3 regions of the Fructilactobacillus sp. YLN 2412 genome follow, and region 3 is predicted to be linked to each of the others. Evidence: riboswitches for the same ligand, from Rfam matches in the RefSeq annotation. Region 3 holds a riboswitch; each other region holds the start of a gene.
The links. A riboswitch is a leader RNA that binds a small molecule or an ion and turns the genes downstream of it on or off. The one in region 3 is predicted to bind thiamine pyrophosphate.

Region 1 (3,282 bases), 300 kb from region 3:
TATCAAAAAGGTCAGTCATACACGATTACCTTTAATTCAAATCAGAAGGTTAAGCATTTAGATCGTGATTTAGCAGGGTTTGATGAAAATAAATTCAATCAATTTGTAAAAGATACTCAGCCATACAAACTCCAAGTTAAAGATCCACAAAAATTGAAATTTAAGGGTCATCATTTTGTTGGATTTGTCCGAACCACTAAACAACGTCTACAATTATTGATTAGTATTCCTTATGATAAGGGATGGCAGGTTACTGATAACGGAAAACCTGTTAGACTTAAGAAAGTAGTTAACGGTTTAACTGGAATTAAGTTAAAACCTGGAAAACACAAATTAGAATTCACATACCATACTCCTGGATTGTTAGTAGGCATTATTTTAACAGTGCTTGGTATTCTTGGAGTTGTTGGGGAATTAATCTACTTTAGAAGAAAAAACAAAAATAAGGAGAAATAAAATGGGAGTTACAGCTTATTTAGTTCGTCACGGACAAACATATTTAAACCTTTATAACAAAGTTCAAGGTTGGATTGATTCACCTTTGACTGAAAAAGGAATAAATGATGCCAAAGAAGCTGGTCGTCGTTTATCTGTTCTGCCTTTTGACGCCGCTTTTACCAGTGATTCTGGTCGAGCAGTTGAAACTGGACGTCAAATTTTAAAAGAAAATCCGAATGGGATTAATATTATTACCTATCAATACCCAGAATTACGAGAACAATTCCACGGTTATTTTGAAGGCGACAACTTGGAACAAATGTGGCAGTTTGTTGGAGAACAAGTTAAAATCACCAATGAAAAGGGTGTTTTGGAACACTTTGGACTAGAACGAGCTCGTGATCTAATTGCCAAAGCTGATTTATACCATAATGCCGAAGACAATCAACAGTTTTGGACGCGAATCGATCGGGGATTTGACCGTATCCGCGAAAATACTAAAGATGGTGAAATAATTTTGATTGTATCTCATGGAATGACGATTCGTTCGATTGTGGATCGTTATGCTCCTGAACTTGATCAAGGTCAGCCGGCCCAAAATGGAAGTATTACAAAATTAAATATTCTTCCTGATACGATTAAGGTCGAATATTATAATAAATTGGATGATAACATCTAATTTAAACCTAAATTAATGAATCTATGCTAAAATGAAAGCAATCAAATAAGAAGTTGGGGTGCCTTGAGCTGAGATTATACCCATTGAACCTGATATAGTTCGGACTATCGCAGGAAACTTATCTTAATTTATGCATGACAATTTGTCTTTTAAATTAAACAACTTTTTCGAGTTCTCAGCTCAATGCTGAGGACTTTTTATTTTGAATTAAATTAGGAAACAAGGAGTGTGATTGACATGAAAAAACAATTTCCAGAAGCATTAACGATTGCTGGAACTGATTCTGGCGGTGGAGCAGGGATTGAAGCTGACATAAAAACCATGCAGGCTTGTCAAACTTTTAGTACCAATGTAGTGGTAGGAGTAACAGCTCAAAATACATTAGGAGTGCAAGGACAATACCCGTTACCACGAGGAATTGTGAATGAACAGTTTAAATCAATTTTGGCTGATTTTTCGATTAAGGCGGCTAAAACAGGAGCGTTGTTTGATGCAGAACACGTTGCCATGGTGGCAGATAACTTAGCGCAGTATCATTTACAAAATGTAGTAGTTGACCCGGTAATGGTAGCCAAAGGCGGGGCTCATTTATTAACCGAGCAGGGGATCAAAACGCTCAAAGAAAAATTGTTACCACAAGCTGATGTAGTAACGCCTAATTTGCCGGAAGCAGAGATTTTAGCTGATCAAAAAATTAATAACGAGACAGATGTAAAACAGGCTGCTACAAAGATTCAGCAGCTTGGAGTTTTGAATGTGATTATTAAAGGCGGGCATGCACAGGATGCAACCGTTTCTGATTACGTTAAATTAGCAGATGGAACTGATTATTGGCTGACGAGTCCTCGAATTAACACAGAAAGAACTCATGGAACCGGCGATACTTTATCAGCAGCTATGGTAGCTTATTTAGCTCAAGGCGATGATCTTAAAACGGCCATTAATAAAGCACATCATTATTTAGCTGGTATCATTCAACAACCTTTGTATATTGGTCATGGACATGGTCCGTTGAATCATGGTAATTGGAAGGATGAGAATGATGAAATTTAAATCACAGATGCTGCAAGTTTATTTAGTGATTGGAACGCAAAATACTAATAATGATCCCCAACAATTGTTAAAAATTGTCAAAGAAGCACTTGCTGCAGGAGTGACAGCTGTACAGTATCGCGAAAAAGATGGAACAACTTTAACGAAAGCGGAAAAAATTGCTCTAGGACAGCAGTTGCATCACATTACGCAAACAAAGCAAGTTCCGTTATTTGTCGATGATGATTATGAATTAGCTCGTGCAATTGGTGCTGAAGGAATTCATGTTGGTCAAAGTGATAAACGTGCCGACGTGATTCACCAGTTAGCCCCTGATTTGATGATGGGGTTGTCAGTTCATAACTTAGAAGAATTAGAACACAGTCGGTCGTTCTTACCAGTTGTTGATTATCTTGGAGTTGGACCGATTTTTGCAACTTCTAGCAAAATTAATGTGAAAGCGCCAATTGGAATTCAGGGTTTAAACGAAGTAGTGGCACAAACTAACAAACCAGTCGTTGCGATTGGTGGAATTCATGAAAATAATGCAACTGATTTTAAAACTGAAAAAGTTGCAGGGGTTGCTGTGATATCAGCGATTACTAAAAGTTCAGATATTAAAAAGACCGTCCAAATTTTAAAACAGCGAGGAAATTAACATGAAGCAAGATTTTATTCAGCAAATTAGAGCTACAAGTCCGATTGTCTTAAATATTGCTAACTTTATTACTCCTCAACATGTTGCTGATGGAATTAACTATGTGGGAGGTTCTCCGATGATGGTAGCCGATCCGCTTGAAGTTAAAGACTTGGTAAAGCTAGCTAACGCCGTAACTATTAACATTGGATCAACTAATCCAGCTGCACAGCTCTGTGCTTTAAGAGCAGGAGAACAGGCTAATGCTATGCAGATTCCTGTGATCTTAGATCCGGTAGCGGTTGGTGCAACAGCTTTGCGAGAAGAACGAGTGAAACAAATTTTGCAAAATGTACAGATTGATACTATTCGCGGAAATGTTGGTGAGATTGCAGCATTAGCAGGTATAAATTGGCAAAGTCATGGGATTGATGCTGGAAGTGGAGCTGGTGATCCAATTCAAATTTCTAAAACGGCTGCGAAAATATTGCAGACT
Region 2 (3,282 bases), 220 kb from region 3:
AAAGAGGTTAGATTATGTCTTATTCTGTGGGATTTTCCCAGTCATTGGAGATTTTGTTTTACATTGAATTAAAAACAAAAATGGGAGCAGAGACATATTTAACCATTCAACAAATTTCCCAGACTTTAAATATTCCGATTCCCAGTGTTAAAAGATTAGTAGGGATGTTAAAAAAGTCAGATTTGATTGATTCTAAAAAGGGAACTAAAGGTGGTTTAGCATTGGCCAAAGCTGCTGATAAAATCCGATTTTATGATGTTTTTGAAGCAATTGAGGGATCGAGTGCCCTCTTTAAAGTGTATGATGACTTTAATCCGGAATCATTTATCCATCAGTCAGAAGCTGAATATATGCTGAATCAAATTAAAGCTATTTTAAACATCACTGAGAAGCAAATGTTAAATGAATTAAAGCAAAAAACATTGGCGGATCTTTTTAATCATTGAAATTAAATAAAGTGCTGACTAGCTAGCCTTCACTGCTAATCAGCACTTTATTATTTTTGTGGATATGCTTGTTCCCAAAATTTTAATTCCCATTGGCAACTATCTAAAAAATAAGTTTCAGCTTGCCTTAACTCAGCATTAGTTGCTGTGTTAGCTAGTTGGTCAATTCGGTTAAAGAAATGTTTTGACATATCAATATCTTCACTATTAGTTTTTCCATAAAATTCAATCCATTCTGTAAAGGGATTATTTTTTCCGGTCTTTCCTTTCGCTATCATTTTCTTCGCTAATACTGTATAAGTCCATGGACAAGCGGTCAGAGCTGCTAAGGTATTTAAGAGCGAACCCGAATCGGCTGCTGTTTGCATATGCTCTAAATATCCTTTGGTAATTGCACCCATTGGTTTATTTGCTTGATCATCATAATTGACTCCGGCAATTTCACAAAACATTTCGTGGGGCGAATGTTCATGGCCGATTTCAGTTTCAGTATCTTTCATTAATTGGGTTTCTTGGTTATCGTTAAGATTATCTGTTAATGATTGATAGGTAGCAATAAACCCCTTTAGGTACTGTTCGTCTTGCTGAACATATTTTAATAAGGCTGCCTTAGGGACATAACCGTCACGGATTCCTGTCACAAACGGATGATGATTGATGTTTGTCATGATTGGCTTAGCCTGTTGCTGTAAGTGCTTTGAAAAAGCTATTTGCATTACTATTACCTCCAAGATATTATCTAGGGCAAGAAAAAAGCCCTCAATAATTTGAGGACTTAAGATTTATTTACATAGCAAAATAGAGTAACTTTTATCATATGTAACGTTTCCCTTCGCTAGTACTAACTAGAGCAGGTTCAACGGGTATCATCTCAGCTGAAAAAAATCAGCACCCCAAACTATTTAGTTTTAAATACTTTGCTAGTATAACGGTAAAACAAGAGTTTAACAACTAATAGATGTTTGGTAGAATAAAACAACTTGTATTGGAGATGAAAAGATGCGACGCAAACACCGAATAAAAAAATCCCATAAAGGCTTCTGGATGACTTTGATTATTTTAGTACTGATTTTGGCTGGTATGGGCTGGTATGGAACACAATATTATTCAAAACAAAACCAAATCAAACAGTTTATTTCAGGAATTGAAAATAATGAGAATAAAACCATTCTTAATAACTTAGTGGTTTCTGATAAAAATGTCACGGTTAATTCTGCAAGCATTCAACCGCTAATCAATTATTTCCAACAAAATCCTGCCGCGTTAAAGCAGTTAAAAGTAAGTCTATTGAATAATGATTCAGAACAAGGGTTTAAAGCTGTGCATCGTGGGAACTATTTTTTGATTTTCCCCCATTATAAAATTGAAGCAACCGCCATCCATCCGTTGATTAAGTCAAATTATGCTGGAGTGCCGGTTAAAATTGATGATAAAATCATTGGAAATACAGGTATAAATGATAGTTTACGCGCTCCAGCTATGATGCCCGGTTTTCATTCAGCATCTGTGAACTTAAATCTTAATAATCAGCCAATTAAAACGAATAAACAGTTTAGTATGATAGCCGGTCAAAACGAAACGGTTTCCATCCCACTTAAAATCATTAATTTTAATGCCAAAGGATTAGCTAATTCCCAAATTTTTGTCGATGGAAAACAAGTGGGAATGATTGGACCTGACGGAAAGGGAACAGTTAAAAATGTTCCAATAAAATCCGATAGTACCAGTTATTTAAAAGTTCCAGTTGATAAAAAGACGGTTAAAAGCGATGTTAAATCAATTGGAATGAAAAATAACAATCAAACATTAAAATACAAATTTGCTAACGTAGCTAGTAAATCAGATTCCACTAATTTATTAAATGATATTTGGAGTGCCGTAAATGATGGTACTAACAATAATAAATCACTTGATGATGCTAATGTTGACGATTTATTTGCTAAGGGGAAAAATGGGGATGCCTATCATTCATTATCTGACTTAATTAATCATAATCATGACGATAAAGCTCATTATGATAATTTAAAGTTAAAGATTACCAGCTTGAAACCAGCAGGCGACATGGAAACAGAAGTTTTATATCAAGTTAGTGTAGATGTTGATAAAGATAATCAAACTAATCATGAAACAACCCAATATCGTGCGGTCATTCAGCGTGAAGGATCTGGAGATTATGTGCTAAAAAGTAATGATCAAGTTAATAATTAATTAACAGGGTCGCGATTCTCATAAGAATCGTGGCTTTTTTAACGATTAGTAATAATAAAATTGGCGATAACTTGAGCCATTTTTTTATAGGTTGATGCATTAGGATGCAATCGCTGATCGCCTAATGCTGTCCGATAGTTATTAATATCAATGAGATGTGGAGCGGTTTTTCGCCAATTTAAAATTGGTAAATTATTTTTTTGATAAACTTTTGTTAGCATCTCTAAGAGTTCGGCAAAAGTATATTGAGCTAATCCACTTACATTTAGATTGTCAATGCCGCCATCAAAACGATTAGTTGGTAAAATTCCAAGGAGATGGATATTAGGATTTTCCTGTTTAATTTTAGTAATATTCTTTTGTAAAATTCGGCTAACTATTTCCAAAGTTTCATAACAGTGAGCAAAATCATTGGTACCATATGCAATGGTTGCGACTTGATAATCTTTAAAATTATGTGTATTAACTTGATAAGTTAAGTCTCGCTCGGTATTCCCAGAGATTGAACCGGCATTGACACCGGCGTTAGTAATTTCAAAATTGGGTAATAACTTTGCCAAATAATAAGAAACGTTGTGGGTTAAGTCTTTTTCGCCGTCAAAACCGTTGGTAATCGAGTCGCCTAAGA
Region 3 (3,282 bases):
ATGTTTGCTACTTGGTTTGGTGCTAATGCCAATAATGGAACGTGGTTTATTGGTGGAGTAATTGCCGCTTGTGGTTTGATAGGCGGACTTGGTGCAACTTTAGTTGGAGGACTGATTGCTTATATTTTCTTGAGCATGATGGGATATGCTGGTTACGAAACTGGTGCATCGACCACGGTCCTTTCCCGTGGATCATTTGGGATTCGTGGGAGTATTATTCCTACATTGATTAACATCACATTATTTCTAGGTTGGACAGCAGTTAATACATTTATTGCTGCTACTTCTTTGGCATTTATTTTCCATAGTTTCTTTGGATGGGCATTGTTTGGTCATCCAGGTGGTAACTTTGGGATTATTGTCGGAATCTTAGTGATGAGTGTGTTACATGTTTTGAGTATCATTGCGGGTCAACGTTCGGTTCAATTAGTAGAACGAATTGGAGTTATCTTAGTAATTATTTTTGTGGTTTTAGAAACAATTGTAGTTTTCAAAAATGTGTCATTATCTGATTTAGCTCATTATCGTTTGCCTGCTAATGAAAAGATGCCATTTGGAGTTGGAGTTGATACGATTGCTGCTGCCAGTTTAGGCTGGGTTATGGGTGGAGCAGATTTTACTCGATTTACCCGTAAAAAACATATCGCTATCAGTGCTCCTTATTGGGGTGCAATGTTAGGCTTACTAAGTTTTACTATAATTGGGATTTGTACCACGATTAGTGTTGCAATGACTTCTGGTGTTTATGATGCCAATAATTCTGATCCTAGTATTATTGCTAACAAATTAGGTTTAGGCTTTATTGCTATGATTGTTATTGTTTTGACGAGTATGACTGCCAATGCCGTTAACATTCAAGCAGGAGCTTCAGCATTTAAAAATGTTTTTCATAAGGTTAGCTTTAACAATGCTTTGATGATTATTACGATTTTATCAATGCTATTAACATTAGTTCCTTTGATTAGCGGGAGTTTCTTAGCTTCGTTTATTGCCTTTTTAGATTATACTGGCATGTTGTTAGGACCTATCATTGCAATTATGATAATTGATTATTTTATTTTGAACCGTAATCATTACACGGTTGCTGATTTATCTGATGCCAATGGTAAACTTTGGTATCATGATGGATTTAATTTGGTCGCATTAGCAGCGCTAATTATTGGAGTTATTTTCTATCTTTTGATTAAAAATCTAAATATAATTAAAGATACGATTGGAGCAACTTTTATTACAATGGCAATCGTTGCGATTGTTTATTATATTGGCAGTAAAGTATTTGATAAAGATGATAAGTAAGATTGTTATCTTCTGTTAGTATGTTATAATGGAACTATAAAAATATTAAGTTGGGGTGCCACGAGCTGAGATTAAACCCATTGAACCTGATATAGTCAAAACTATCGCAGGAAACTTATCCAATTTAGATAATTAACGATTGTGTTTTTCACAATTATAAAATTGATTTTCTAAAGTACTCAGCTCATGGTTGGGTACTTTTTATTTTGGAAAATTATATTTTTAGAGGAGAAAAACATGAAAAAATGGCTTGAGAGTTGGCATTTAAAAAGCATCATTATGGTAACTTTGATAGGAGTTGTATGTGGGTTAGTATTTTGGGTAATGGATCCAATTTATACTGCACTAACTGCTATATTGACACCGTTAGGCTTAGCTCCATTTACCAATGCAATTTTGATTGGTTTTTGGACGATGGGTGGACCATTAGCATTAATGATAATTCGCATTCCTGGATCTGGATTATTAGCTGAATTCTTTGGGGCTGTCGTAGAAATGCTACTTGGCGGTATTTGGGGAGCAGCTACTTTAATTTCTGGTTTAGTTCAAGGATTTGGATCTGAACTAGGTTTTGCTTTTACTGGCTATAAAAAATACAACTGGTTTGGTATGACTTTATCAGTTATTACAACAACGGTGGTAACGTTTGGTTGGGAACTAATTAAACATGATTATGCTGGTTTCAGTTTTGGCATGATTGCAGCATTGTTTGTGGTTAGTTTGATTTCTGTTTTTCTCTTTAGTGGAGTTTTGACCATGGCAATTGCTAAATTGTTAGAACGAACTCATTTGATTGAAAAATAAATTTAAAAAAATGACTTCTGATTTTTTCAGAAGTCATTTTTTGTTGGAGAGAATTATGAATCAGCATGGGCTAGTTTAGCAGATACTGCTGCCACTAGTGCTCCCACTAAATCATCAATAAAAGTAGTAACATGTTGAGAATCATGGTCTAATTTTCTGATGATTCCTGGTTTATTAAGATCAATTTCATTGAAATTAGTCATACCGATGGTTCCATAAACGGTCGCAATTGGAAGCGCTAAAACTTCATCAACTCCGAAAACACCGAGATCATGACGAATAATGCTAGCTAATGGTTCTTGTAATTGATGCTGATTAGTTAAAGTGTCGAGCTCTAAACCCACTAACGCATGATCTAAGACCTCTCGTTTGTGTAAGACTGTTTTAGTAATTTCGTCTATTTGTGTTAGTGAAGGAACGTTACTATATTGTTTTTGCAAATTATAGGCAAGTTGTGAGATGGTTCTGATGGTAATTCCATGATTTTTCAAAGATTTACAAACAAATTGATATGCTTCTTGATCTGGATATTTATAATTCATTGTTGTACCTCGTTTAAATTGAAAATGCTAAAATCTGGACAATTATTAGAATTCCAATAAAGATTAGCATGTCCTTTTTACTAATGACGACTTTGGTAATGAAAGTACGTGGTTGATTTTCAACAAAACCTTGAGATTGCATAGCTTGTGACAGGTCTCCTGACCATTGTAAGGCAACTAAGAGCGCTTTAAAATATAAAGTTGGTTTCCATGGATTTAATTGTTCACCACGCATATTTCCATTGGCGCGAATAATCTGAATTTCGTATTTTAAACGGGGGACTAGATTGATAGCTGCGAGAACGCCGTAGACAAATTTAGCGGGCACATGAAAATTTTGTTCTAGGGCTTGGGCTAAGCTAACGATGTAGGTGGTTAATGAAAAGCTTAGTCCCAAGTAGACATAGGCATAAAGACGAGTAAAAAGGACCATCCCCATATAAAGTCCGTGGCTGCCATAATATAGTTGGGAGAGAAAGATTCCCACGGCTGGGACAAATGCAATCAGACTAAAAATAGCAATCGTTTTAAAATGAACTCGGTGCCAGAAAAGGTAAATTAGGGATGCAGCAATTAAAAATAAATTAAGCCAAATGTTGGTTAAAAAAGAAATTTCAAATGCAATTATGAAAACTAATAA

Region 1: linked by a shared signal. The riboswitch ahead of thiD (bifunctional hydroxymethylpyrimidine kinase/phosphomethylpyrimidine kinase) and the one ahead of AC0GLR_RS06980 (ECF transporter S component) in region 3 are both predicted to bind thiamine pyrophosphate.
Region 2: linked by a shared signal. The riboswitch ahead of AC0GLR_RS05935 (TenA family protein) and the one ahead of AC0GLR_RS06980 (ECF transporter S component) in region 3 are both predicted to bind thiamine pyrophosphate.

Annotation. Positions count from the first base shown of each region.
Region 1 covers NZ_CM183165.1:213,064-216,345, forward strand. Annotated here, with positions in the region: gene AC0GLR_RS00850 (YfhO family protein) at 1-456, shown strand, start outside; gene AC0GLR_RS00855 (histidine phosphatase family protein) at 458-1,117, shown strand; TPP riboswitch at 1,162-1,250, shown strand; gene thiD (bifunctional hydroxymethylpyrimidine kinase/phosphomethylpyrimidine kinase) at 1,355-2,170, shown strand; gene thiE (thiamine phosphate synthase) at 2,157-2,807, shown strand; gene thiM (hydroxyethylthiazole kinase) at 2,809-3,282, shown strand, end outside.
Region 2 covers NZ_CM183165.1:1,169,689-1,172,970, reverse strand. Annotated here, with positions in the region: gene AC0GLR_RS05940 (Rrf2 family transcriptional regulator) at 15-446, shown strand; gene AC0GLR_RS05935 (TenA family protein) at 497-1,162, opposite strand; TPP riboswitch at 1,257-1,352, opposite strand; gene AC0GLR_RS05930 (TcaA second domain-containing protein) at 1,446-2,654, shown strand; gene AC0GLR_RS05925 (SGNH/GDSL hydrolase family protein) at 2,693-3,282, opposite strand, start outside.
Region 3 covers NZ_CM183165.1:1,385,173-1,388,454, reverse strand. Annotated here, with positions in the region: gene AC0GLR_RS06985 (cytosine permease) at 1-1,296, shown strand, start outside; TPP riboswitch at 1,338-1,426, shown strand; gene AC0GLR_RS06980 (ECF transporter S component) at 1,534-2,100, shown strand; gene AC0GLR_RS06975 (phosphatidylglycerophosphatase A family protein) at 2,154-2,642, opposite strand; gene AC0GLR_RS06970 (energy-coupling factor transporter transmembrane component T family protein) at 2,656-3,282, opposite strand, start outside.